DNA from 4 places in the Acidipropionibacterium virtanenii genome. Region 4 is predicted to be linked to each of the others. Evidence: riboswitches for the same ligand, from Rfam matches in the RefSeq annotation. Region 4 holds a riboswitch; each other region holds the start of a gene.
What was found. A riboswitch is a leader RNA that binds a small molecule or an ion and turns the genes downstream of it on or off. The one in region 4 is predicted to bind thiamine pyrophosphate.
Positions count from the first base shown of each region.

Region 1: another riboswitch for thiamine pyrophosphate. It lies ahead of thiS (sulfur carrier protein ThiS); the one in region 4 lies ahead of JS278_RS07900 (ABC transporter ATP-binding protein).
Region 2: another riboswitch for thiamine pyrophosphate. It lies ahead of JS278_RS03440 (thiamine ABC transporter substrate-binding protein); the one in region 4 lies ahead of JS278_RS07900 (ABC transporter ATP-binding protein).
Region 3: another riboswitch for thiamine pyrophosphate. It lies ahead of JS278_RS15070 (bifunctional hydroxymethylpyrimidine kinase/phosphomethylpyrimidine kinase); the one in region 4 lies ahead of JS278_RS07900 (ABC transporter ATP-binding protein).

Region 1 is NZ_CP025198.1:141,153-146,690, forward strand. It holds gene JS278_RS00650 (aldo/keto reductase) at 1-327, shown strand, start outside; gene JS278_RS00655 (septal ring lytic transglycosylase RlpA family protein) at 471-1,328, opposite strand; gene JS278_RS00660 (alpha/beta hydrolase) at 1,486-2,421, opposite strand; TPP riboswitch at 2,518-2,619, shown strand; gene thiS (sulfur carrier protein ThiS) at 2,620-2,853, shown strand; gene JS278_RS00670 (thiazole synthase) at 2,875-3,666, shown strand; partial or broken gene JS278_RS00675 (HesA/MoeB/ThiF family protein) at 3,663-4,436, shown strand; gene JS278_RS16635 (rhodanese-like domain-containing protein) at 4,542-4,820, shown strand; gene JS278_RS00680 (hypothetical protein) at 4,905-5,538, opposite strand, start outside.
Region 2 is NZ_CP025198.1:776,822-782,359, reverse strand. It holds gene JS278_RS03445 (ABC transporter permease) at 1-1,646, opposite strand, end outside; gene JS278_RS03440 (thiamine ABC transporter substrate-binding protein) at 1,652-2,716, opposite strand; TPP riboswitch at 2,755-2,872, opposite strand; gene JS278_RS03435 (nucleoside/nucleotide kinase family protein) at 2,914-3,495, shown strand; gene JS278_RS03430 (rhomboid family intramembrane serine protease) at 3,570-4,256, opposite strand; gene JS278_RS03425 (TIGR01777 family oxidoreductase) at 4,257-5,156, opposite strand; gene JS278_RS03420 (DHA2 family efflux MFS transporter permease subunit) at 5,203-5,538, opposite strand, start outside.
Region 3 is NZ_CP025198.1:3,282,393-3,287,930, forward strand. It holds gene JS278_RS15060 (SMP-30/gluconolactonase/LRE family protein) at 1-345, opposite strand, end outside; gene JS278_RS15065 (thiamine phosphate synthase) at 503-1,162, opposite strand; gene JS278_RS15070 (bifunctional hydroxymethylpyrimidine kinase/phosphomethylpyrimidine kinase) at 1,221-2,816, opposite strand; TPP riboswitch at 2,807-2,902, opposite strand; gene JS278_RS15075 (ATP-binding protein) at 2,903-4,417, opposite strand; gene yczE (membrane protein YczE) at 4,532-5,191, opposite strand; gene JS278_RS15090 (catalase) at 5,275-5,538, opposite strand, start outside.
Region 4 is NZ_CP025198.1:1,717,032-1,722,569, reverse strand. It holds gene JS278_RS07915 (hypothetical protein) at 1-277, shown strand, start outside; gene JS278_RS07910 (ABC transporter substrate-binding protein) at 270-1,289, opposite strand; gene JS278_RS07905 (ABC transporter permease) at 1,286-2,053, opposite strand; gene JS278_RS07900 (ABC transporter ATP-binding protein) at 2,050-2,829, opposite strand; TPP riboswitch at 2,837-2,930, opposite strand; gene JS278_RS07895 (ABC transporter ATP-binding protein) at 3,036-4,040, shown strand; gene JS278_RS07890 (ABC transporter permease) at 4,037-4,849, shown strand; gene JS278_RS07885 (ABC transporter permease) at 4,842-5,538, shown strand, end outside.

The DNA of each region.
Region 1 (5,538 bases), 1.6 Mb from region 4:
GAGGTCGACCTTTTCGGTCTGCTGGGTGAGCACGGGATTCCTGTGATGGCCTACTCCCCGATCGAGCAGGCCCGGTTACTGGCACCGGGCGAGGGGCACGACGCCCTTGTCCGGGTCGCAGCCGGTCACGACGCCAGCCCGGCGCAGGTGGCGCTGGCCTGGACCATCCGTTCCGGCGACGTCCTGGCGATCCCGAGGACCGGCTCACCGGCCCACGCCAAGGAGAACGCCATGGCCGGTGATCTCACCCTCTCCGACGAGGACCTGGCCGCCCTGGACGCCGCCTTCCCGGTGCCCCCGGAGCCCGTGCCGCTGGAGATCCTCTGAGACGGACATCGCTACTTCGCTCGGCCCCAACACGGTAGATCCATGAGCCTGGTGGTCGTCAACGGTGGGACGCTCCACTCAGGATCTCGCGATTGTCATCATGCTGAGCCTCTTCTCTCCAGATGGCGGCCGCGGCCCCAGGGTCAGCTGACCACCTGGTAGCTCACACTGGCCACACCGGCGCCAGTGCTGGCGATCTGGGAGAAGGCGCCGGTGGACAGGTCGAGGCAGCGGCCGGACACGTAGGGTCCGCGGTCGTTGATCCGCACGACGACGGACTTGCCGTTGGCCTGATTGGTCACCTTGAGCTTGGTGCCGAACTTGTAGGTCTTGTGGGCCGCGGTCATGGCCGAGGAGTCGAAGGACTCGCCGGACGCGGTCTGGGAACCCTCGCCGTAGAAGGAGGCCTGGCAGGAGCCGCCGCCACCGGTGCTCGAGGAGCCCGACGAGTAGGTGGACTCCGCCGAACGACGGGGCGTGTAGTTCTTGCTCTCGCTGGAGGAACTCGAGCTGGAGCCGGCCGAGTGACGCGGGGTGTAGCTGTTGCTCGACTGACCACTGCTCGAATGGCCACTGCCCGCCTGGCCGCCGCTCGCGGAGGTGGCGGAGTGGCTGAGGTACTGGCTGTAGATGTAGCCCACCTGGCCGTGGTAGCGGACCTTCGTCCAGCCGTTCTGCGAGGGTTCGAGCTGGGTGGTGTAGTGGCCGGTGCGCAGCAGCCCGATGCGTGAGTGATCGGTGCCCGCACCGGAGCGGACGTTGACATCGGTGGTCGCCCAGACGTGCGTACGGGTCTGCGAGACCTTCGAGGGGCTCGCGGCGTGCTGGGCCTTGGGGGCCTGGGCGGCGTGGGAGACCTGGGCCGGAGCCTTGGGCTGGGAGACGGGTGCGGCGTGTGCCTGCTGGGCTACTGAGCCCATGACGGCGATACCGGCGGCGGCGCCGAGGGCGGCGACACGTCGGAACGACTTCGCGGAGTTCGTGGTGTTGGTGCTTGCCATCTGCGGTTTCCTTCCGAACGGTGGGCCGCGTCGCGACCCGCTGCCCCCGACAGTAAGAGCATGCTGAGAAATTCTCAAGCTACTGTCAGAATCTCAGGAGGGATAACGCGGTCGACGGCGTCGGCAACCACGGTCGACAGTCGAGGCGTCCGCCGCGTCAGACCAGCCCGGCGAGCGTCCCCGCCAACTCCTGCGGCACGTCCTCCTGCAGATTGTGGCCCGACTCCAGGGTGACGATCCGTGACGCCGGCCGCACGGCGTTCAGCCGCTCGAGCTGCGCGGGGGCCAGGACGCCGTTGCTGGCGGCGATGACGTCGAAGCCGGCGGGCAGTGACGTCAGGCGCTCCCAGCCGGCCGCGCCGTCACCCAGTGTCGAGACCAGGTCGTCGATGCCCAACTGGGCGACGTGATGCTTCCATTGAACGGTGCCGTCGGCCAGCACCCGCGTGTTGTGGATCACCCCGCGGCGCACCGCGGCCTCGGACCTCCCGCCGAACCCCAGGGCCATCGCCGACGCCACGATCTCGTCGCGGGAGGCGAAGACCGTCGGCCCGCCGACCATGGCCCGCAGCCGTTCCATGAACGCCCCACCCTGGCCGGTCTCCACCAGGCCGGGCAGCGAGTCCAGAGCGATGACATGGGCGACGTCGCGGCGCCCGGCGGCCAGCTCGATCGCCGTCAGCCCGCCCAGGGAGTGCCCCACCAGAGTCAGCGGTCCGGCCAGCACGCCGTGCTCCAGCAATTCGTCGAGGAAGGAGTTCAGCGCGTGCGCCAGCGTGGCGGGGGAGTAGTCGCGGTCCTGTCGCCAGGCCGACTCGCCGTGGCCGGGCAGATCCACCGCCACCACGTCGACGCCGTCCCGCCGTGCCGACCAGTGCAGCAGGGTCATGTCCCAGGTGTGGGCGTTGAGCGCCATCCCGTGCAGCAGCACCACCCGCGCCGGATGATCCCCCCAGACCAGGGCCGAGACGGCGTCACCCACGCGGGTGACGGGCGGTGCTATCAGGCCGAGTTCGGCAGCTGCCTGGTCGATGAGCGCGAACTCATCCTCGGAGGAGGGGCTGCCGGACGGGCGGATGTCGGACGGGGACATGCGGCAATTATGGGTGGCGATCCCAACCGCTATCAGTTCCCGCCCAGCCCACCGGCACCATCCCCACCTGTTCCCGGCGCCCGAGGGTGCGTATAGTTCGAGACCTACGGGAGCCCCACAGCGGGGCTGAGAGGGCGCAAGCCGACCGTCACACCTGATGCGGGTCATGCCGCCGGAGGAAAGGAGCGATGCGCGATCATGCTGACAGTCAACGGCGAGAGCTACCAGTCACGCCCGGGAGAGACCGTCCTGGACCTGGTGGCCGCACGCATCGGCAGAAACCTCGGCCCCGACGGCCGCCCCACCGACGGCGGCCGGCTCGGCGTCGCGGTGGCCATCGACAAAGCCGTCGTACCGCGCAGCCGATGGCAGGCCACCGCACTGGCTCCCGGACAGAACGTCGACATCGTCACCGCCGTACAGGGCGGCTGACCTCACCTCGAAGAGACACACATGACTGACACATCACTGACTGACACCGGACTGACCATCGACGGCGTCACGCTGAGCTCCCGGCTCATCATGGGCACCGGCCACGCCGCCGATCACGACATCCTCGCCCGGACCATCGAGGCCGCCGGCTCCACCCTGGCCACCGTGGCCATGCGCAAACTCAAGCCCGGCGAGGGAGACGAGTTGTTCCCGATGCTGGAGCGACTCGGGCAGCGCTTCCTGCCCAACACCGCCGGCTGCAGCACCGCCGCCGACGCGGTGCTCACCGCCGAACTGGCCCGCGAGGCCCTGGAGACGGACTGGATCAAGTTGGAGGTGGTGGTCGGCGACGGCACCATCCTGCCCGACGCCCCCGAACTCCTCGACGCCACGAAGACCCTTGTCGGCAAGGGGTTCAAGGTCTTCGCCTATACCAACGACGATCCGGTCCTGGCCAAGCGCCTGGAGGATCTCGGCGTCGTCGCGGTGATGCCCGGAGGCTCCCCGATCGGCACCGGCCTGGGCATCCTCAACCCCCACAACATCGAGCTCATCACCTCTCGCGCGAATGTCCCGATCGTGCTGGACGCCGGCCAGGGCACCGCCTCGGACGCCTGTCTGGCTATGGAGCTGGGGTGCGACGCCGTGCTCGCCGCCTCCGCCATCAACATGGCCGCCGATCCGGTCGCCATGGCGCAGGCCTTCAGGCTCGGCGTCGAGGCCGGATATCTGGCGCGAGCTGCCGGGCGTATCCCCAGGCGCAGCCTCGCCGTGGCCTCCTCCCCGACAGAGGGCCTGGTCACCGCCTCATGAATCCCCTGGTGAACCCGGGCCCGGCGCTCAGTGGAGCCGAGGCGGTGCGCTACTCGCGGCACCTGTCCCTGCCCGGATTCGGCGACGACGGCCAGCGCCGGCTGCGGGCCGCCAGAGTGCTCGTGGTGGGCGCCGGCGGTCTGGGCGCCCCGGTGCTGCAGTACCTGGTCGCTGCCGGGGTGGGGCGGATCACGGTGATCGACGACGATGTCGTCGAGGCGTCGAATCTGCAGCGCCAGGTGCTCCACCGCGAGGCTGATCTCGGCCGGCCCAAGGCCGAATCGGCCTGCGACGCCGCCCTGCGGCTCGACTCCGCCTCCCGGGTCACCGCGATCGTCGGCCGCCTGGACGCCGACAACGCCCTCGACCTGTTCGCCTCCCACGACCTGGTCGTGGACGGTTCGGACAACTTCGCCACCCGGTACCTGTCCAACGACGCCGCCGAGATCACCGGCACGCCGCTGGTCTGGGGCACCATCTTCCGATTCGAGGGGCAGGTGTCGGTCTTCTGGCCCGGCCAGGGGCCGATGCTGCGCGACCTGTTCCCCGACATCCCCGACGCCGACTCGGTGCCCAACTGCGCCGAGGGAGGCGTGCTCGGGGTGCTGTGCGGCACCATCGGCTCCGCGATGGCCACCGAGGCCGTCAAGGTGCTGTGCGGCATCGGCGAGCCCATGGTGGGCCGTCTGATGATCTACGACGCCCTGGCAGCCGGCTACACCTTCCTGACGCTGGCTGAGGATCCAGACCGGGAGAAGGTCACCGCACTGGCGTCGGACTACGCCTTCTCCTGCGCGGTGGAGACGCCGGTGACCGAGGTGAGCGCCGAGGAGCTGGCCGCCGAGCGCACCGGTTCACAGCGCCCCGCGCCTCTGGTGCTGGACGTCCGGGAGGACTGGGAGCGCGGCATCGTCTCCATCCCCGACGACCACTGGGTGCCGCTGGGGAGGATTCGACAGGACGGCTGGGACGCGGTGGCCGGTGTTCTGGCCGACAGCTCGGGGAACCCCCCCGCAGAGGTGGTCGTCTACTGCAAGGCCGGGGTCCGCTCCGCCGAGGCGGTGCGGCTGCTGACCGCCGGCGCCCCCGCGGGTACTCGGCTGCGCAGCCTGGCCGGAGGGGTGCTGGCCGTGCCGGGCGCTCCCAGGTACTGACACTGGGCGCACGACAGGCTGCGTCGGCCACGTGGCGCCACTTCTGCGGCGCGGCGCCTGGAACAGCTGGCGCCACGTCGGACTTCAGGCGCCACGTCGCTGAGGGCTTCGGCTGTCCAGAAGGCGGATGAGTCTGGCCGCGGCGGCGACCGGATTGCGGAGGTCCGCGCGGCAGAACCGGATGATCTCCCATCCCTGGTCACGGATGTTCGCCTCGCGCTCCTTCTCGTGGACGACGACGTCAGAGACCGTCTGTCCGGGTTTGAGCAGCCGGCCGTACTTCTGCGGGCCGTCGTACTCGCCGACGACCCTCTGGTTCGGCCAGCCGAAGTCACAGCGGGCGACGAATTCCCCCAGCGGTGTGCATATGCCCACCTGAAGATCCGGCGCGGGGCACTGGTGGAGTTCCAGCTGGGCACGCATCAGGGACTCCCCGGGGCTCTCCGACCTTCCGTCGGCGAATGCCGCAACTGCCTGAGCCATCACATTGCCTCTCCTCCTCGGCGCCCGCCTCAGGAGCTCCTGCATCCGCTCTACGGAGCCGGAGCCCCTCAGAACGGCGTCAGCGATCATGACGCCTGTCGGGAAGTCGAATTCGCGAGCCATGTCGACGGCAGTCCGTTCGGGACTGGTCACCAGGTAGGAGCCGATGCGCATGATCTCGTCGGGTTCGAGTGCGCAGGCTCGTGTGATGATCTGTGGACGCCGGTGCTTACTG
Region 2 (5,538 bases), 940 kb from region 4:
ACGGCCAGCAGCACCGAGGCCGCCATGGCCATGCCGTAGTTCTGCGCGCCGGGCTGGGATATCAGCCGGCCGATGGCCACCGGCAGGGTCATGTGGTCGGGCCGTGACAGGAACGACGTCGCCCCGAACTCCCCCAGCGAGGTGGACAGGGCGAAACCGACCGCCAGCCCCAGGCCGCGGCCCAGCACCGGCAGGTCGATGGTGCCCAGCACCCGCCACGGCGAGGCCCCCAGGGCGGCGGCGGCCTCCTGCTGGCGTGGGTCGATGCCGCGCACCGACGGCAGCAGCACCCGCACCACCAGGGGGATCGCCACCATCGCCTGGGCGATCGGCACCAGGATCGGGGAGCTGCGCAGGTCCAGGGGCGGACGGTCCAGGGTGATGAGGAATCCGAAGCCCACGGTCACCGCCGAGACCCCCAGCGGGAGCATGAACAGCCCGTCGGTGGTCGAGAGACCGGCACGGCCCCAGCGCGACGCCGGGCGCCGCGACAGCAGCAGCGCCACGATCGCCCCCAGGCCCACCGCGAGCACGGTGGCCTGGAGGGCGGTCGTCAGGGAGTTGCCGAGCGCCTGCCAGACGCTGACGATCAGGCCCGAGTCGCCCACGCCGCCCAGCGCCCGGTAGTTGCCCAGCGACCAGTCCTCGCCGACGTGCAGGGACCGTTCCAGGAGAGTGAGGATCGGCGTCAGCAGGAGCAGCAGCGCCACCAGGACGGTGAGGACGGCGGGCCCCAGGTCGCGGCGGGGGCGGAATCGCAGCAGTCTCGGCGTCGCGCCGCCGAGGCTGCGCTGCATCCGATGCTGGGCGCGCCCCGACAGGTACAGGCACAGGGCCACCACCAGCAGCTGGACGATCGCCAGGGAGGAGGCGGCCGGAAGGTCGAGGAACTCGACGGTCTGCAGGTAGATCTCGGTCTCCAGGGTGGAGTACTTCGTCCCTCCCATCACCAGCACCACGCCGAAGGCCGAGGCGCAGAACAGGAACACCACCGAGGCCGCCGAGGCGATGGCCGGGCCCAGCGCCGGCAGGGTCACGGTGCGGAACACCCGGGCCGGCGAGGCACCCAGGGCGGAGGCCGCCTCGCCGCGTCGCGGGTCCAGCTGCGACCACGTGGATCCGACGGTGCGCACCACCACCGAGTAGTTGAAGAACACCAGGGCCGCGGTGATCGCCTGCCAGGAGCCGTCCAGGCCGAGGAATCCCAGCCGGCCGGTGTCGGCCAGCAGGGTGCGGAAGGCGACGCCGACCACCACCGTCGGCAGCACGAAGGGCACCGACACCAGTCCGCGGGCGAGGGTGCGCCCGGGCCAGCGCACCCGGTAGAGCAGGTGGGCTCCGGGGACGCCGAGCAGCAGGCACAGGGCGGTGCCCAGGGCGGCCTGGCCGAGGGTGAAGCGGATGATGCGCCAGGTGCGCGGGGCGGCGAAGGTCGACGCCATCACCGACCAGGTGGGATCGCCGGCCTCGTCGACGAACCCCTTGGCGATGAGGTTGGTGGCGGGGGCGGCGAAGAAGACCGCCAGGAATCCCAGGGTCACTGCCCCGGCGAGCACCCAGCAGGCGCGCCACAGCCGCGTCCCGGCGCGACCCGAGCGGGGCCGGGCACCGGGATGCGGCCGTGAAGGAGCTGCTGTCGCCGCCATCCGATTCAGCCCTGGACGGTGGCCGTCCACTCCTTGACCCAGGTGTTGCGGTTCTTGGCCAGGGTCTTCGGGTCGACGGTGTAGGGCTTCGGGGACAGCGGGGCGAACTTGGTCCACTCGGTCGGCAGCTTCACCGAGGAGTCGATGGGGTACATGTACATCTGGCCGGGGATGTCGGCCTGGGCCTCCTTGGAGAGCAGGAAGTCGATGAAGGCCCTGGCCCCGGCGGTGTTCTTCGCCCCCTTGATGACGCCGGCGTACTCGGTCTGGCGGAAGCAGGTGCCCAGCAGCGCCGAGGTGGACGACGTCTTGCCGTCCTTGGAGACGGTGAAGGCCGGGGAGGTGGAGTAGGACAGCACCAGCGGGTACTTGCCCTTGCCCTCGCCGCCGGAGAAGTCGACGTTGTAGGCGTCCTCCCAGCCCTTGTCCACCTTGAGGCCGTTGCTCTTGAGCCTGGACCAGTAGCCCTTCCAGCCGGACTCGCCCTTGGCGCCGACGGTGGCGGCCAGGAAGGACATGCCCGGGGAGGAGGTGGCGGGGCTGGGGACGACAAGGAGGTTCTTGTAGGCGGGCTTGGCGAGGTCGTCGAGGGTGGTGGGCCTGGCGAGCTTCTTCTGCGCGAACCAGGCGTCGTCGGCGTTGATGCACACGTCGCCCTGGTCGACGGGGGTGAGGTTGTTGCTGGTGGACTTCGCGGCGGAGGTGGCCGAGGAGGGCAGGGCCTTGGAGGTGTAGGGGTCCACGACGCCGGCGTCGACGGCGCGGCTGGAGAAGGTGTTGTCGATGCCGAAGACGACGTCGCCCAGCGGGGAGTTCTTGGTGAGGACGAGCTGGTTGACGACGGCGCCGGCGTCGCCCTGGGCGACGAACTTCGGCGTGTAGCCGGTCTTCTTGGTGAACTCGGCGACGACGTTCTTGCTCATGGCCCACGAGTCGTGGGTGATGATCGTGACCTCTTTGGAGGGGGTTTGCGACGACTGGCCGGACTGGGAGCCCGTCTGACCGCACCCAGCCAGGGCGAGAGTGGTGAGCAGCGCCAGGGCGATACGGCCCCTGCGGTGGTGGAACATGGATCCTCCTGTTTCAAGGAGGGGCTGGGCTCGGCGGCCCGGAGAGGTGCTCGACTCCCTACGCCGGTTCTGTCCTCGCATTCCGAGGCCCGGATCAGGTTCGAGGGTCTGCCCGTTGGGCACTCTCAGCGATTTCTCGCTCCCCTGTCGACCCGCCCGACCATACCAGTGATCCTGTCGAGGATCTCGTACAGTGAATGGCCGTGCCCCTCACGCTCGCGGCCGGCAGCCCGGACCTCCTCGACGCCCTGACCGCCCGCATCCTCGCCGATGCGCACGGCTCGCGGCCGGTGGTGATCCTCGACGGCGGCTCCGGATCGGGCAAGACGACCCTGGCGAACCGGCTGGTCGCAGCGCTGGAGGCGGCATCCGGGAGCGCCTGGCAGCTGGTCCACGACGACTTCTACCCCGGCTGGGCAGGGTTGTCGGCAGCCTGGACGGTGATTCCGGGCGAGATCCTCGCGGCACACGATCCCGGATACCGAATGTGGGACTGGAAGGCCGGCGCTCCCGGCGAGCGGCGTTCCCTCGACCCGCACCGGCCGATCCTGGTGGAGGCCTGCGGCGCGCTGACCCCGGCGTCAGCAGCACTGGCCACCACCACGATCTGGATTCAGGCCGACGCGGCCGTCCGGAAACAGCGGGCCCTGGCCCGTGACGGGGACATGTTCGAGCCGTGGTGGGCGCTGTGGGCGGTGCAGGAGGAGCTGCACCGGCTCCGTCACCGGCCCGGGCACCTCGCCGACGTGCGGATCGTCTGCGAGGAACTGTCGAGTTGATGCTGAATGACGGACATCAACTCGACAGTTCCTCGCAGCCCTGAGCCGGGAACGGGCTTGAGCAGACCAGATTCTCAGCCCGCGACTGTCGTGAACGCGTACTTCAGCACGATCGCCAGGACCATGACCACGGCCAGGGTCCCGAGCGCCCACCAGGTGAGGGACCGCTTCCCCCGCTGCACCCGCTTGGCGTCCTCGAAGAAGACGACCCCGCAGACCGCACCGATCGCGAACCCTCCGACGTGGGCCTGCCAGGCGATGTCGGGGATGAAGAAGACCAGCGCCACGTTGAGCGCCAGCACCATCCACAGCGATCTGGTCGATCCGCCGAGACGCCGCTGCACCACCAGCAGGGTGCCGAACAGGCCGAAGATGGCCCCCGATGCCCCGACCACCCCGTCGTACCAGCCGGGGACCAGTGCGCCGCCGGTCTGCGACCCGGTCGCCATGACCACGAACAGGGCTCCCCCGGCCAGCGCCGAGAGCAGGTAGCTGGCGAGGTACCGTCCTCGTCCGAGGAACCGCTCCAGAGCCCGGCCGAGTGACCACAGCGCGAACATGTTGAACCCGATGTGGGTGATGTTCGTCGAATGGGCGAATGCGGAGGTGAGGAACCGCCACGGCTCGGCCTTCCCGGCGGCGGCGCTCAGTGCGATGTCGTTGACGAAGTCCGGGATGGCCAGCTCACCGAGCCAGACCACCACGCAGATGCCGATGAGGGTCCAGGTGACGACCGGGATGTATCCGTCCCGCCTGGCCATTCAGCGCCTGCCCTTCAGGGCGGTGGCGATGGCGGCGTCAATGGTGGGGTCGGCGAACTCGAAGCCGATCTTCGCCAGCAGGTCGCCGCGCACCCGCTGGCCGGTGAGCAGGGCCTCCTCCACCAGCTGGGTCCCGAAGACGAGTTTGGCCGCCGGCGTCGGCAGCGGCATGAAGTGCGGCCGCCGCAGGGCGCTGGCGTAGGCGTCGATGAAGTCCGAATTGGGCACCGGTTCGGGGGCGACGAGGTTGATCGGGCCCTGGACCCGGTCGTCGGTGAGGGCGGCGATCATCGCGGACACGTGGTCGCGCAGGCTGATCCAGGACAGGTACTGCCGGCCCGATCCCATCCGCCCGCCGAGTCCGAGCCTCACCAGGGGCCGCTGCTTGGCCAGGAACCCTCCCATGGGGGCGATCACCTGGCCGGTGCGCAGGGTCACGGTGCGCACGTCCTCGGGCGCCTCATGGGCGACCGTCTCCCAGCGCAGGCAGACCTCGGCGAGGAATCCCTCCCCGGCGTCGTCGTCCTCGCTCACCCACTCGTCGCCGCGGGGGCCGTAGTAGCCGACCGCGGAGCCGTTGAGGAAGACCTTGCAGCGCTCGGAGCTCTCCAGGGCGCGGGTGACGATCCGTGTCGTGTCGACCCGGGAGGTGACGATGCGGTACTTGCGCTCCTCGGTCCACCGGCCCCCGGCGATGGGTTCGCCGGCGAGGTTGATCACGGCGTCGACGTCGTCGAGGAAGGGCGGGGCGATGGAGAGAGTGTCGAGATCCCAGCGGCGGTCGGAGGGCTGGATGGGCTCGTGGCGGGTGAGGGTGACGACGTCGTGGCCCTGCCTGCGCAGCTCCTGGACAAGAGCGGTCCCGAGCAGTCCGGCGAAACCTCCGATGGCGATGCGCATGGGGTCAGTCTATGGAGGCGTCCATGGGCCGCGCCGAGCCCCGGCCTCAGACGCGGGATCCTCGGGAGTATGCGCGGAACAGAAGGGCGCAGACGGTGGCGCAGGCCGCGCATGCGGCGGGCAGCAGCAGCGAGTCCCCCAGGCCGCGGGCCAGGTCGTGGCGGGCGGCGACGCGGGCGTCCATCATCATCGCGATGAGCGCGGAGCCGAGTACCGAACCGACCTGACGGACGGCGTTGTACACCCCGGACCCGGCCCCGGCGTCGTCGGGACGCAGGTCGTGGGTGCAGGTCAGGGAGATGGGCGACCACATGTGGGCGGCCCCGATGCCCATCACTCCCGCCAGGATGCAGAACACCCAGAAGGCGGTGGTGCTGTTCAT
Region 3 (5,538 bases), 1.6 Mb from region 4:
GATGATGGTCTCCTGGTGGGAGCCGTCGGGAGCCATCGCGATGATCGAGCCGTTGTCACGCATATTGGCCAGGCAGCACAGGAAGAGCCGCCCGTCCCGGTGGATCTTGAGGGCCGAGGGGTTCTGCCCGGTCAGGGTGGTGACGACCGACAGCTCCTTGGCCGGGAGCGCCAGCCTGTACACGTTGCCCTCGAAGACGTCGACGAAGTAGAGGTCGCCGGAACGGTCGAAGCACAGCCCCTCGAGCTGCTTCGGGTCTGGGGAGACCTGGAACCAGGATTCGGCCACCTCCGCGGGGACGGTCCGCTCGTGATCGGGGATTCCCGCGAGTTCCTTCACTGACATGTTCGACGCTCCTCGGTTTCACAGGCCGCCCACGGCGGCGGCACCGGATGCCAGCCTATTCGACGGGCCGATGCGCATATCACTCGCTGGAGGCCCGATTCCGGACAGGAGGTTTCGATCCGCGCCCTCCAGCTAGCAAAATGCGCACGCCATCGTCTCAGCGAACCTCCGGGAACGCCGCCACCACCCGCCGGACCACCGCTGCCGGGTCCTCGACGCCCATGATCGCCCGCACCAGCGCGAGCCCGGCCACCCCGGTTGCGGCCAGATTCTCGGCGTCGGAGGGCCTGACATCGCCGATCGCCACCATCGGCAGCTCGGTGGCGGCGACCAGCGGCGGGTAGCCGTCCAGACCCAGGGGGGTACGTCCCGAGTTCTTCGTGGGGGTGGGCCGGAAGGGGCCGCAGCCGATGTAGTCGAGCTTGTCGGCCAGCTTCTGGGCGCCCTGAACGAGCTCCATGGTGCCGGTGGTCATCCCGATGATCGCTTCGGGGCCCAGCATCGCCCGTGCCGCCGCCACTGGCAGGTCGTCCCAGCCCAGGTGCACCCCGGCCACCGGGGCGCCGGCGTACCGGGCGGCGAAGGCCACGTCGGCGCGGTCGTCGACGATCACCCGGGTGGCCGGGGCGACGTCGCGGACGGCCTCGGCGACGGCGGTGAGCAGTTCGAGCAGCTCTGCCGTGCCGGCCTCCTTGCACCGCACTTGGATCATCCCGGCTCCGGCTGCGGCGGCTGCGGCAGCGGTCTCGACAGTGTGCCGGTCGTGACCGGAGGTCACCAGGTAGCACCGAAGGTCGAGTTCGTCCGCGCTTGTCATACGTGTATCCCCTTGTCATCGTTCAGTGTCTGGTCGGCGCCGTGCGGCAGGTCGGGCGTCATGAGAGGGCCCCGGTGGTGCGCAGGGCCTGGTCGAAGAATTCGGCCTCGTGGCGGCAGGCGATGAGGTAGGCCCTGGCCGCGGCGGCCCGCTCGGCGGGCGAGGCGTCGGTCATGGCCCTCTCGGCGTGCCCGATGGCGATCCAGGTCGCGGCGGTGAAGGCGTCGTCGGAGTAGGTCTGCAGCCAGGCGGCGTAGGGATGGTCGTCGGCGACTCCGGGCATCGCGGCCCCCACCTCGGCGTACAGCCAGTAGCAGGGCAGCACGGTCGCCACGCCGACGGTGTGGCCGTCCAGGACTGTCCTGGCCACCAGGAAGTCGACGTAGGCGCTGGTCACCGGGCTGGGGGCGCAGGACCGCCCGGACAGCCAGCCGCGGTGCAGCTCGGCCTCGACGAGATGGCAGGTGGCGGCCCCTCCCGCCCAGTCGGCGACCTCGGCCGGATCGGTGGAGCCGGCCGCCACCGCGGCGAGGGCCCGCGCGTAGCCGGCGAGGTACCGGGCGTCCTGGGCCAGGTAGAAGGTGAAGGCATGCTCCGGCAGGGTGCCGTCGACCAGCGCCGTCACGAAACCGCCGCCGTGGATGCTGCGGGCCAGGTCGCTGCCGGCCCTCCACAGGGCCCGGGTCCACGGTCCGGCCGCGGGGATGGACGCCGGCGCCGGTTCGGTGCCGGGCGCCAGCTGGTCGGGGGCCTCGAGTCGCGGCGCCACGGCGTCGTCGGCCAGCCAGGGTGCGGGTGAGGCCGCGACTGCCAGACGCCGTGCCCGGTGGCCGTGGTCGACGGGGCCGTGACCCCTGCCGACGTGCAGCGCGGCGCCGTGCTCGATGGCCTCGTGGAGCCAGTCGGTGGTCCATCTCAGGGCCCGCACGGGGGTGTCACCGGCTCCTAGTCGGGTGGCCAGGGCCGAGGAGAGCGAGCATCCGGTGCCGTGCGTGCTGGTGGTCTCGACGCGGCTGCTGGGCGCCTCGGCGAGGACTCCGTCGGGGCCGACCCACAGGTTGGTGGTGAGCCGGGAGTCGAGATGGCCGGTCTTGACGATGACGGCGACCCCGGTCCGGGCGGCCCACTCCCGGGCCTGCGCGACGGCGGCGTCCTGGTCGGCGGCGGGCTCGGCGCCGGCCAGCACGGCGAGTTCGGGGATGTTGGGGGTGACGACAGTGGCCCGCCGACAGAAGCGGCGCATGGCCTCCTCGGCGTCGGGCTGCAGCAGCCGGTCGCCGCTGGTGGCGACCATGACGGGGTCGACGACGAGCACCGGGGGCCGGTGGGCGTCCAGCCAGGATTCAACCGTCGCGATGATCCCGGCGGTGCCGAGCATGCCGGTCTTGACGGCGTCGACCACGACGTCGTCGGAGACCGATTCCAGCTGCGCGGCGAGGAAATCGACCGGCGGGGTGTGGATGGCGCGCACCCCGGTGGTGTTCTGGGCCACCAGGCAGGTGACGACCGTCATGCCATAGCCGCCCGCCGCGGTGATGGACTTCATGTCGGCGGCGGTGCCGGCGCCCCCGGAGGGGTCGGTCCCGGCGATCGACAGGACGCGGGGTACGCGGGCGGCCGGAGGCTCTGTGAGCGGGTGGAGGTGAGAGGTCACCGGGACATCCCTTCGCTAGTCCGAACTAGATCAGGTTCCACGGGTGTGTTCTCAGCGCATCCGATCGCGCACCCCGTGTCCGGGGCTCAGTATGTCACGGAGTATCGGTCGTCGTACTTCCCCCCGTCCGGAAGGCGATAGGCCCTGTTCCTGCTGGTCGCCGGAGCGGTCGCCTCCACCAGGCCCGCCTCCACCAGGCCCCTGACCTGTGGTCGCAGTGCCGGCACGCTGCGCCCGGTGGCCTGTGCCAGTTCGCGCATCGTCATCTGGTCCTGACCGCGGAGTGCGTCCAGAATTTCATCCTGCTTGTCGGTGAGTTCCGGGACGGCCCCGCCGGTCTGCACGCCCCGGACCAGGACCACCCGCACCTGGTCGATGGTGGCTTCGAACCGCGGGGCCGGGAGGCCCCGCGCACGCATCGCGGAATCCATCAGGAGGACCCCGGACCCCTGGTTCTCGCTCACCGTGGAGTCCTCGCCCGGCATCGGGACCAAGGTCAGCAGTTTGGCCAGGCTCTCGTTGCGGGACCGTGACACACCATCGGCGATGTTCTCCGCCGTGACGCCTCCCCAGAACCCGCCCGGGCTGGTCACCTCGACCCGATCGGTGTAGATGTCCACTCCGACCTGCTGTCCACGGGCCTGGACGCTGTAGTCCCGATGGGTGAGAGCGTTCGTAATGGCCTCACGGAGAACCTCCACCGGGATCTCCGGGACATCACGGCCCGAGACCCCGTCCACGACATGAACCGTGCGGAGATTCGAGAGGACGGCGGCCACGGCGTCCTTGACCATCAGGGGGACGGGCCCCTCGCAGATGCGGCGGTCGACGAATCTCACCGCGGCTCCCGGATCTGATTTCCGGATGTCGGGGTGGGTGGTCACGTCGATGAAGAGCTGCGGGTAGAACTGCTGAGGGTATTGACCAGCGGAGAGCATCCCGGCCAGCAGAGGCCGATCCTTCTTGTCCGTGAGGTTCAGCCTGACCCTCACCTCATGTTCGGACTCGGCACCCGAGACCGCCCGTGAGCCGAGTCTCCTCAGGCGTTCGATCAGCGTCTGAATGAGATCCTCGTCCAGATCGTCGACCGTCGCCCCGTCCACGACCTCCCGATCGGTCCCCAGCATCTCGGTGCGATGACTCAGCAGGTAGATCTCGTATGCACTGAGCCGGACGTTCTTGTCGTCCCACCTTCGGTACGAACCTTTGCTGATTCCCTGATCCGTGACGAAGCACGGCCCCGGGGCGTCCGGCATCGGATCCACCCTCAGGTTCACCACCGGGGCCCCGTCCACGGTCATACGGTTCAGGATGTTGGGCGGTACCGGCGTGACTTTCGATCTCTCTCCAGGCTTCTCGATGAGTCCGGAGGCCACGGCGTCGATCGTCCTCTGGGCGTCGAAACCTGGAGCGGGCTCGAACTCGTGACGTTCATCAAGACCGAGCAGAATGTCTCCTCCATCGGTGTTGGCGAAGGCACTCACCGTGGCCCAGACATCTCTCGGCACCCCACCGACAGCACTCTTGGCCTCCACCGTCGCGTCATCGCTGCGCTGCCTGCGCAGGCGGTTGACGGTCTCAAGAATCTCCATCTCTTCCATGGCGGCACCTCAGGTCTCTCAGTGATGGCCTCAGTTTATACACTGAGAGCCTCAGTTCCTAGACTGATGGGGACACTTTCGTCAGTGAGGGCGTCACTTTCGTCACTGAGAGCGTCAGTCAGTCGAGTGAGGGCTCAGTGACGATGAAGGGCTCAGCACCCTGGCTGCCAGCCCGAGGAAGAGGCGGGTCACCGGGCCGATGCCGAAGGCGTAGACGAAGGTCGCGATGAACAGGCGGCCGCCCAGGGCCCAGCCGGCGGCCATCACCACCACCTCGATCCCCGACCGCAGCAGCGCCACCGGTTTCCCCGTGCGCGCCACCAGGCCCGTCATGAGGCCGTCGCGGGGACCGGGCCCCAAGGCCGGCGAAATGTACAGCACGGTGGCGAAGCCGTTGAGGACCACCGCCCCCAGGACCATCGTCAGGTCGGCCCACAGGGGGCCGGGCCGGCGCACCACGGAGGTGGTGGCGTCGATCACCACGCCGACGACCACGGCGTTGGCCACGGTGCCCGGCCCGATCCGCTGGCGCAGCGGGATCCACAGCAGCAGCACGAGCACCGACAGCCCGATCGCCGCCTGGCCGGTGCTCAGCGGGGTGTGCGCCGCGATGCCCTGGTGGAGCACGTCCCAGGGCATGTTGCCCAGCCCGGAGACGATCATCAGGCCCGAGGAGACGCCGAACAGCACCAGGCCCACCAGCAGGGCGGTGATCCGCACCGGCCAGCTGCGCTCGCCCAGCAGCCCGAAACCCGCGGCGGTACCCGATGCCATGCGAGGACTATAGGCGGATCGGGCCGGCCGGCCCGCCGGTGCCACCGTGCGGACCGCCGGCCCCCCGGCGCCGGGAGCGGGCCTCAGATCCTGACGGCGATGGCCCGGCCGACCTCCTCGTCGATCTTCGTCCAGTACTCGACGATGTGGGAGCGCACCGGCTCGACGACGTCGTGGTTGAGGATCTGGTCGACGATGGTGTCCACCAGGTCGTCGCGCTCGGCGGGCGTGAACACGTCGTGCACCAGCGAGTGGGCCTGGCCGAAGTCGTCGTCGGCCGAGTGCAGGGTGGCCGCGGCGCGCACCAGGTCGCCGTCGCTGGCCCACGAGTCGTCGGCGGTGCCGGT
Region 4 (5,538 bases):
CCGGGAGAAGAAGCCGGTGCCCGAAGGATCCTGGCGAGCGCGATGGCGCCGCTGGAACGCCAAGGCCGCCCATCTGGTGGAGAGCCCCCGCTGGGGCCTGCCGATCCTCATCTTCTCGGCGGTCTCGGGCATCCCTCCGGTCTACCTGGTGGTGATCTACGCGGCCACCACGAGAATGAAGTTCGGGTGGTTCTCGCTGTGTGTCACCGTCGGTTTCTTCATCCGCTGTTACGCGTTGGCGCTGGCCACCCACTGGGGCGTGCATCTGGTCATTTGACCAGCCACTCGTTGGTGGTGGCCTTCGCCCCGTCGACCGCAGTGTCGAGCAGTCCGTTGCGGTGCATCCAGGTGGCGTAAGAAGCCCAGTCCGATCCCTTCTGCACCCCGAATTCCGCGCCCAGAAGGGAGACCGTGGCCTTGACCATCCGGGCGAGGGTCGCCCGGTCATAGGACCCCTTGGCCGGCACCTGCATCGCGGTCACCGCCTCGTCCGGGTGGGCCAGTGCGATGGCCTGACCGGCGGCCAGCCCCTTGAGGAAGGCCTTCACCCGGCCCGCGTAGCCGGCGTCGGAGGTCAGCCGCTCCGGGTTCGCGATGATCACCAGTTCGGAGTAGCCGGGCAGCCCCAGCTCGGTGGCGGGAAGCACGGTCACAGGGATCTTCCCGGCCAGTTCGATTCCCTCGATGTTGCGGAATGCGCCGTATACGGCGTGGGCCTTGCCGGTGAGCAGCGCCTGATCAAGGCTCTGCTGAACATTCGGCATGGTGATCGTGGCAGGGTCGACGTGGGCCTTGCGGGCGATGTACTCGACACTCGGCTTCTGAGAGGCGAGACCGGAGAGGGCCACCGTCTTCCCCGCCAGATCTGCAGCACTGGTGATGCCGGAGTCCTTCCGGGCGATGAGCGAGGTGAGGCAGGTGGGGATCAGGGCCGCCACCGAGACCACCCGCAGGCCCTGCGCGACAGCGATGAGGGTGTCGGGCTCGTAGGAGACCGCGAGGTCGGCCCGGCCCAGGGAGACCTGCTTCGCGGCGTCGGCGGTGTTGGCCGGATTGTGGATCGCGACGTCGACCCCGGCCTTGCTGAAAGCGCCGGTGTGCTGGGCGGTGTAGATGGTGACGTGGTCGGGATTCGGATTCCAGTCCAGCAGGAGGTTCACCGCGCGACTCCGGGTGCTGGTCCGCGCGTCGGCCTTCCGGCCGCAGCCCGCCAGGGCCAGGGCGGCGCCGACCGCGGCCAGGCCGAGCCGACGTCGGCTGATGGCTGTGTGCTGAGGGGAGCGGGTCATGAGTGTCCTTCCGTGACATTCCAGGGGCAGGCGAGTCGCTCGATCAGGGTCACGGCGCCCAGCAGCAGGCCGGACATGGCGGTGAGGACGATCACCTGGGCGAAGACGAGGTCGGTGGCCAGGCGCGGGATGGCCTGGAGCATGAGATAGCCGATGCCGTTGGTGGATCCGGTGTACTCGGCGAAGACCGCGGCCACCGGGGCGAATGTCACCGCGACCCTCAGGCCGGCGAATCCGCGGGGTGCGGCCGCGGGGATCCGCACCCGCCACAGCAGCGCCGAACGCCCGGCGTGGAGGGTCCGCATGGTGTCGATCAGGCGATGGTCGACGTCGTGGATCCCTGCCATCAGGTTCAGTGCCACCGGGAAGAAGCACAGCAGGGCGACGACGATCACCTTCGGTGACATCCCGTACCCCAGGGCGATGGTGAGCAGCGGTCCGATGACGACGGTCGGGATCGCCTGGGAGGCGATCAGCAGTGGGGTGAGCGCCCGTCCGATGACGGCGAGGTATCCCGAGGCGACGGCCATCCCCACCGCCACCGCAGTTCCCAGGCCGATGCCTGCCAGAGTCTCGGCCCCGGTGAGCCAGGTCGCCGAGGCCAGGACGTCTCCCCAGTTGTCCACCAGGGCCGTCACCACCGCCTGCGGCGAGGGGATCACATAGGCCGGGACGGCACCACCGGCGGTCACGGCGATCCAGCCGGCCAGCAGCAGCGCCACGGTCGCTGCCGGAGGCAGGACGCGGGCCGCGACCCTGCTCATGCCGCCTGCCTGACCCGGCCCAGCGCCCCGAGGATCGCCGTGCGCGATGCGCCGAACTCCGGGTCGGCCAGGATCTCCTCGTGAGGGCGGTCGTCGTCGAACCAGCCGGGCCACGACCCGGTGCAGCAGCCCGGCCGCCCGGCCAGCAGCACCACCCGCCGCGACAGCAGCAGGGCCTCCTCGACGTCGTGGGTGACCATCACAAGGGTCGTACTGGCACCGGTGACGGCGTCGCGCAGCCATTTCTGTCCCTCGGCGCGGGTGATGGCGTCCAGGGCGCCCAGCGGCTCGTCGGCCAGCAGCACCGGCTTGCCGGCCAGCAGTGCCCGGGCCAGGGAGGCGCGCTGGCGCATCCCTCCCGACAGGGCGTCCGGCCGCGCGCCGGCCCACTCGGACAGGCCGAGCTGGGACAGTGCGCCCAGCGCCCGGGAGCGCGCCCGCCGGCGCGGCACCCCCTGGTTGCGCAGGCCGATGGCGACATTGCCGGCCAGGTCGAACCAGGGCAGCAGGAGGTCGTTCTGGGGCATCAGGGCGCAGGCCGCCAGGCGCCCTGCCTCATCAGTGGCGCCGAGCACCTGGACCGTGCCGGTCTGCGGGCAGGCGAGGCCGCCGATGAGTCTCAGCAGGGTCGACTTGCCGCACCCGGAGCGCCCGATGAGGGCGAGATGCTCGAAAGCGGGCACGTCCAGCGTCACGTGCTCGAGGACCGGTGCCGTCGAGCGCCGGTAGCGGTAGCCGGCGTCGCGGATCGAGATCGCCGGGGATTCTGGGTTCATCGGGCGCGCCGGCGCATCATGACATCCCTCCGCTCATACGAATGAGTTCAGGTTCGACGGGTCTCATCTCAGCCCCGTGCGGGGCACCCCGTGTCTTCAGCAGGGACTCTATCCGCACGCGCCGCGGTCACCGCACGAGGGTCGCGCTACGAACCTGCGGGCAGTCGCAGAACGTCCGCTGTGGGCAGGTCTAGGCTCGCAGGGTGATGCCGTCGTCGGGTGCCGAGCCCCTGATCCATGTTCGAGACCTGGAGAAGGTGTTCACCCGCCCGGTGGAGCCGATGGGCCGGTTCAGGTCGCTGCGGCGGCTGTTCTCGAGGGAGAAGACGTCGACGGTCGCGGTCCACGACGTGTCCTTCGACATCGCCGCCGGGGAGTTGGTGGGCTACCTGGGCGCCAACGGGGCGGGCAAGTCCACCACCATCAAGATGCTCACCGGCATCCTGGTGCCGACTTCCGGGACCGTCCGGGTGGCCGGCCGGGTGCCCTGGCGCGACCGCCGCGCCAACGCGGCCCGCATCGGCGCGGTCTTCGGCCAGCGCAGCCAGCTGTGGTACGACCTGCCGCTGCGCGACTCCTTCGAGCTGGTCCGCGACCTCTACGGCGTCACTCAGCCCGAATACGACCAGCGCCTGGCGATGTTCACCGAACTGCTCGACATGGCCGGATTCCTCGACACCCCGGTGCGGTTCCTGTCCCTGGGTCAGCGGATGCGAGGAGATCTCACCGCCGCCCTGCTGCACTCCCCCGACGTCGTCTACCTCGACGAACCCACCGTCGGCCTGGATGTCGTGGCCAAACGCCGCATCCGCGAATTCATCGCCGAGATCAACACCCGCCTGGGCACCACCGTCATCCTCACCACCCACGACATGGACGACGTCGAGGCCCTGTGCCGGCGCATCATCATGATCGACGCCGGCACCGTCCTGTTCGACGGCACCCCCGAGGCGCTGCGGCACCGCTACGTCCACCAGCGCACCCTCACCGTCACCCCGGCCGCGGGCACCGATCCCGCCGCCATCCGGGTCGACGGGGCCACCAGCACCGTGACCGAGGGCAAGACCGTCCTGACCCACGACCCGGCGGTGATCAGCACTCCCGATCTCATCGCCGCGGTCACCGCTAGCTGGCCGGTCACCGACCTGACCGTCACCGAGGCCAGCCTCACCGATGTCGTCGCCCGCATGTACGCTGAGGCCCCACGATGAGCCCTTACCACCCGATGAGCCCCCGCGCTGTTCTCGGCAGCGCCCGGATGGCGGTCAGGACGTCATGGGCCTACCGCATCGATCTGGCCAGCGGCATCGCCGGGCTCCTGATCCAGGTCTGGCTGCTCAAGGTGGTGTGGACCACGGTCTACGGCAACTCCACCACGGTGCGCGGCATCGACCGAACCCAGGCCGTCTCCTACGCCGTGCTGGCCGCCTGCATCCAGACCGCCCTGATGCCCTGGCAGTTCTCCGGCCTCAACGCCCGGGTGCGCACCGGCCAGATCGGCATCGACATGACCCGGCCGCTGGGGCTGATCGGCCAGGTCCTGGCCCAGAACGCCGGCACCCTGGCCGGACGCCTTCCGATCACCGCGATCGGCATCGCCTGGGCCGTCGTGATCGGCGCGCTGGCCCTGCCACCGCAGGTGGGCACACTCGGACTGTGGATCCTCTCGACCCTGCTGGGGGTCGCCATCAGCCTGATCCTCAACCTGCTGGTCTCGATGGCCAGCTTCTGGTCATTGGAGATCGGCGGCTACATGATGGTCTACCGGCTCGGCTCCGGGCTGGCCTCCGGCGCCCTCATCCCACTGTGGTTCATGCCCGGACCGCTGGCCACGATCCTGGACTGGCTGCCCTTCCGGGCCCAGATGTTCACCCCCCTGTCGATCTACTTCGGCACCGCCACCGGTGCCGACGCATGGGCCGCGATCGGCGTCCAGGCCGCCTGGATCCTCATCCTGGCCGGGCTTCTGGCCCTGGTGTGGCACCGCGCCGAGCACAAGGTGGTGGTCCTCGGTGGCTGAGACCACGCTCCCCGGCACCCTGCGCGCCTGGTGGATCCTCGAGAAGGCCTCCCTGCGCGCCCAGGGGCAGTACCGCTCCAATCTGTTCGTCGGATTCCTCGGCGGGCTGACCTACCAGGGCATCCAGGTCGCCTTCATGGCCCTGCTGCTGGCCGGCTTCGGGGTCATCGACGGCTGGGGAATCGACCGGATCGGACTGATGGTCGGCATCCGGCTGGCCGCCCACGCCGTCTACGTGATGCCCTTCGGCAGCCTGCTCAACACCTCCCAGCTGGTCCACGACGGCGAGTTCGACCTGCTGCTGCTCAAGCCCGTCAACCAGTTCACCCAGATCATCACCCGCCGCTTCAACATCCTCACCCTCGGCGACGCCCTCCTCGGCCTGGCCGCGGTGATCGCCTTCGCCCCACAGGCCCCCGTGGACTGGACCTGGTGGCGACTGCTCTACCTGCTCGCCGCGATCCTCGGCGGAGGACTGGTCGAGACATCCATCCAGATCGCCATCGCCTCCCTGGCCTTCCGCGCCACCGTCGTCAACTCCCTGCAGACCCTGGCCGACACCGTCGTCACCACCTTCGGCATCTACCCGCTGTCGATCTTCGGGCCGGCGGGCCTGATCGGCCTGTGCTTCATCTTCCCCCTCGGACTGATCGCCTACCTGCCCGCCGCCGCCCTCATGAACGCCGCCG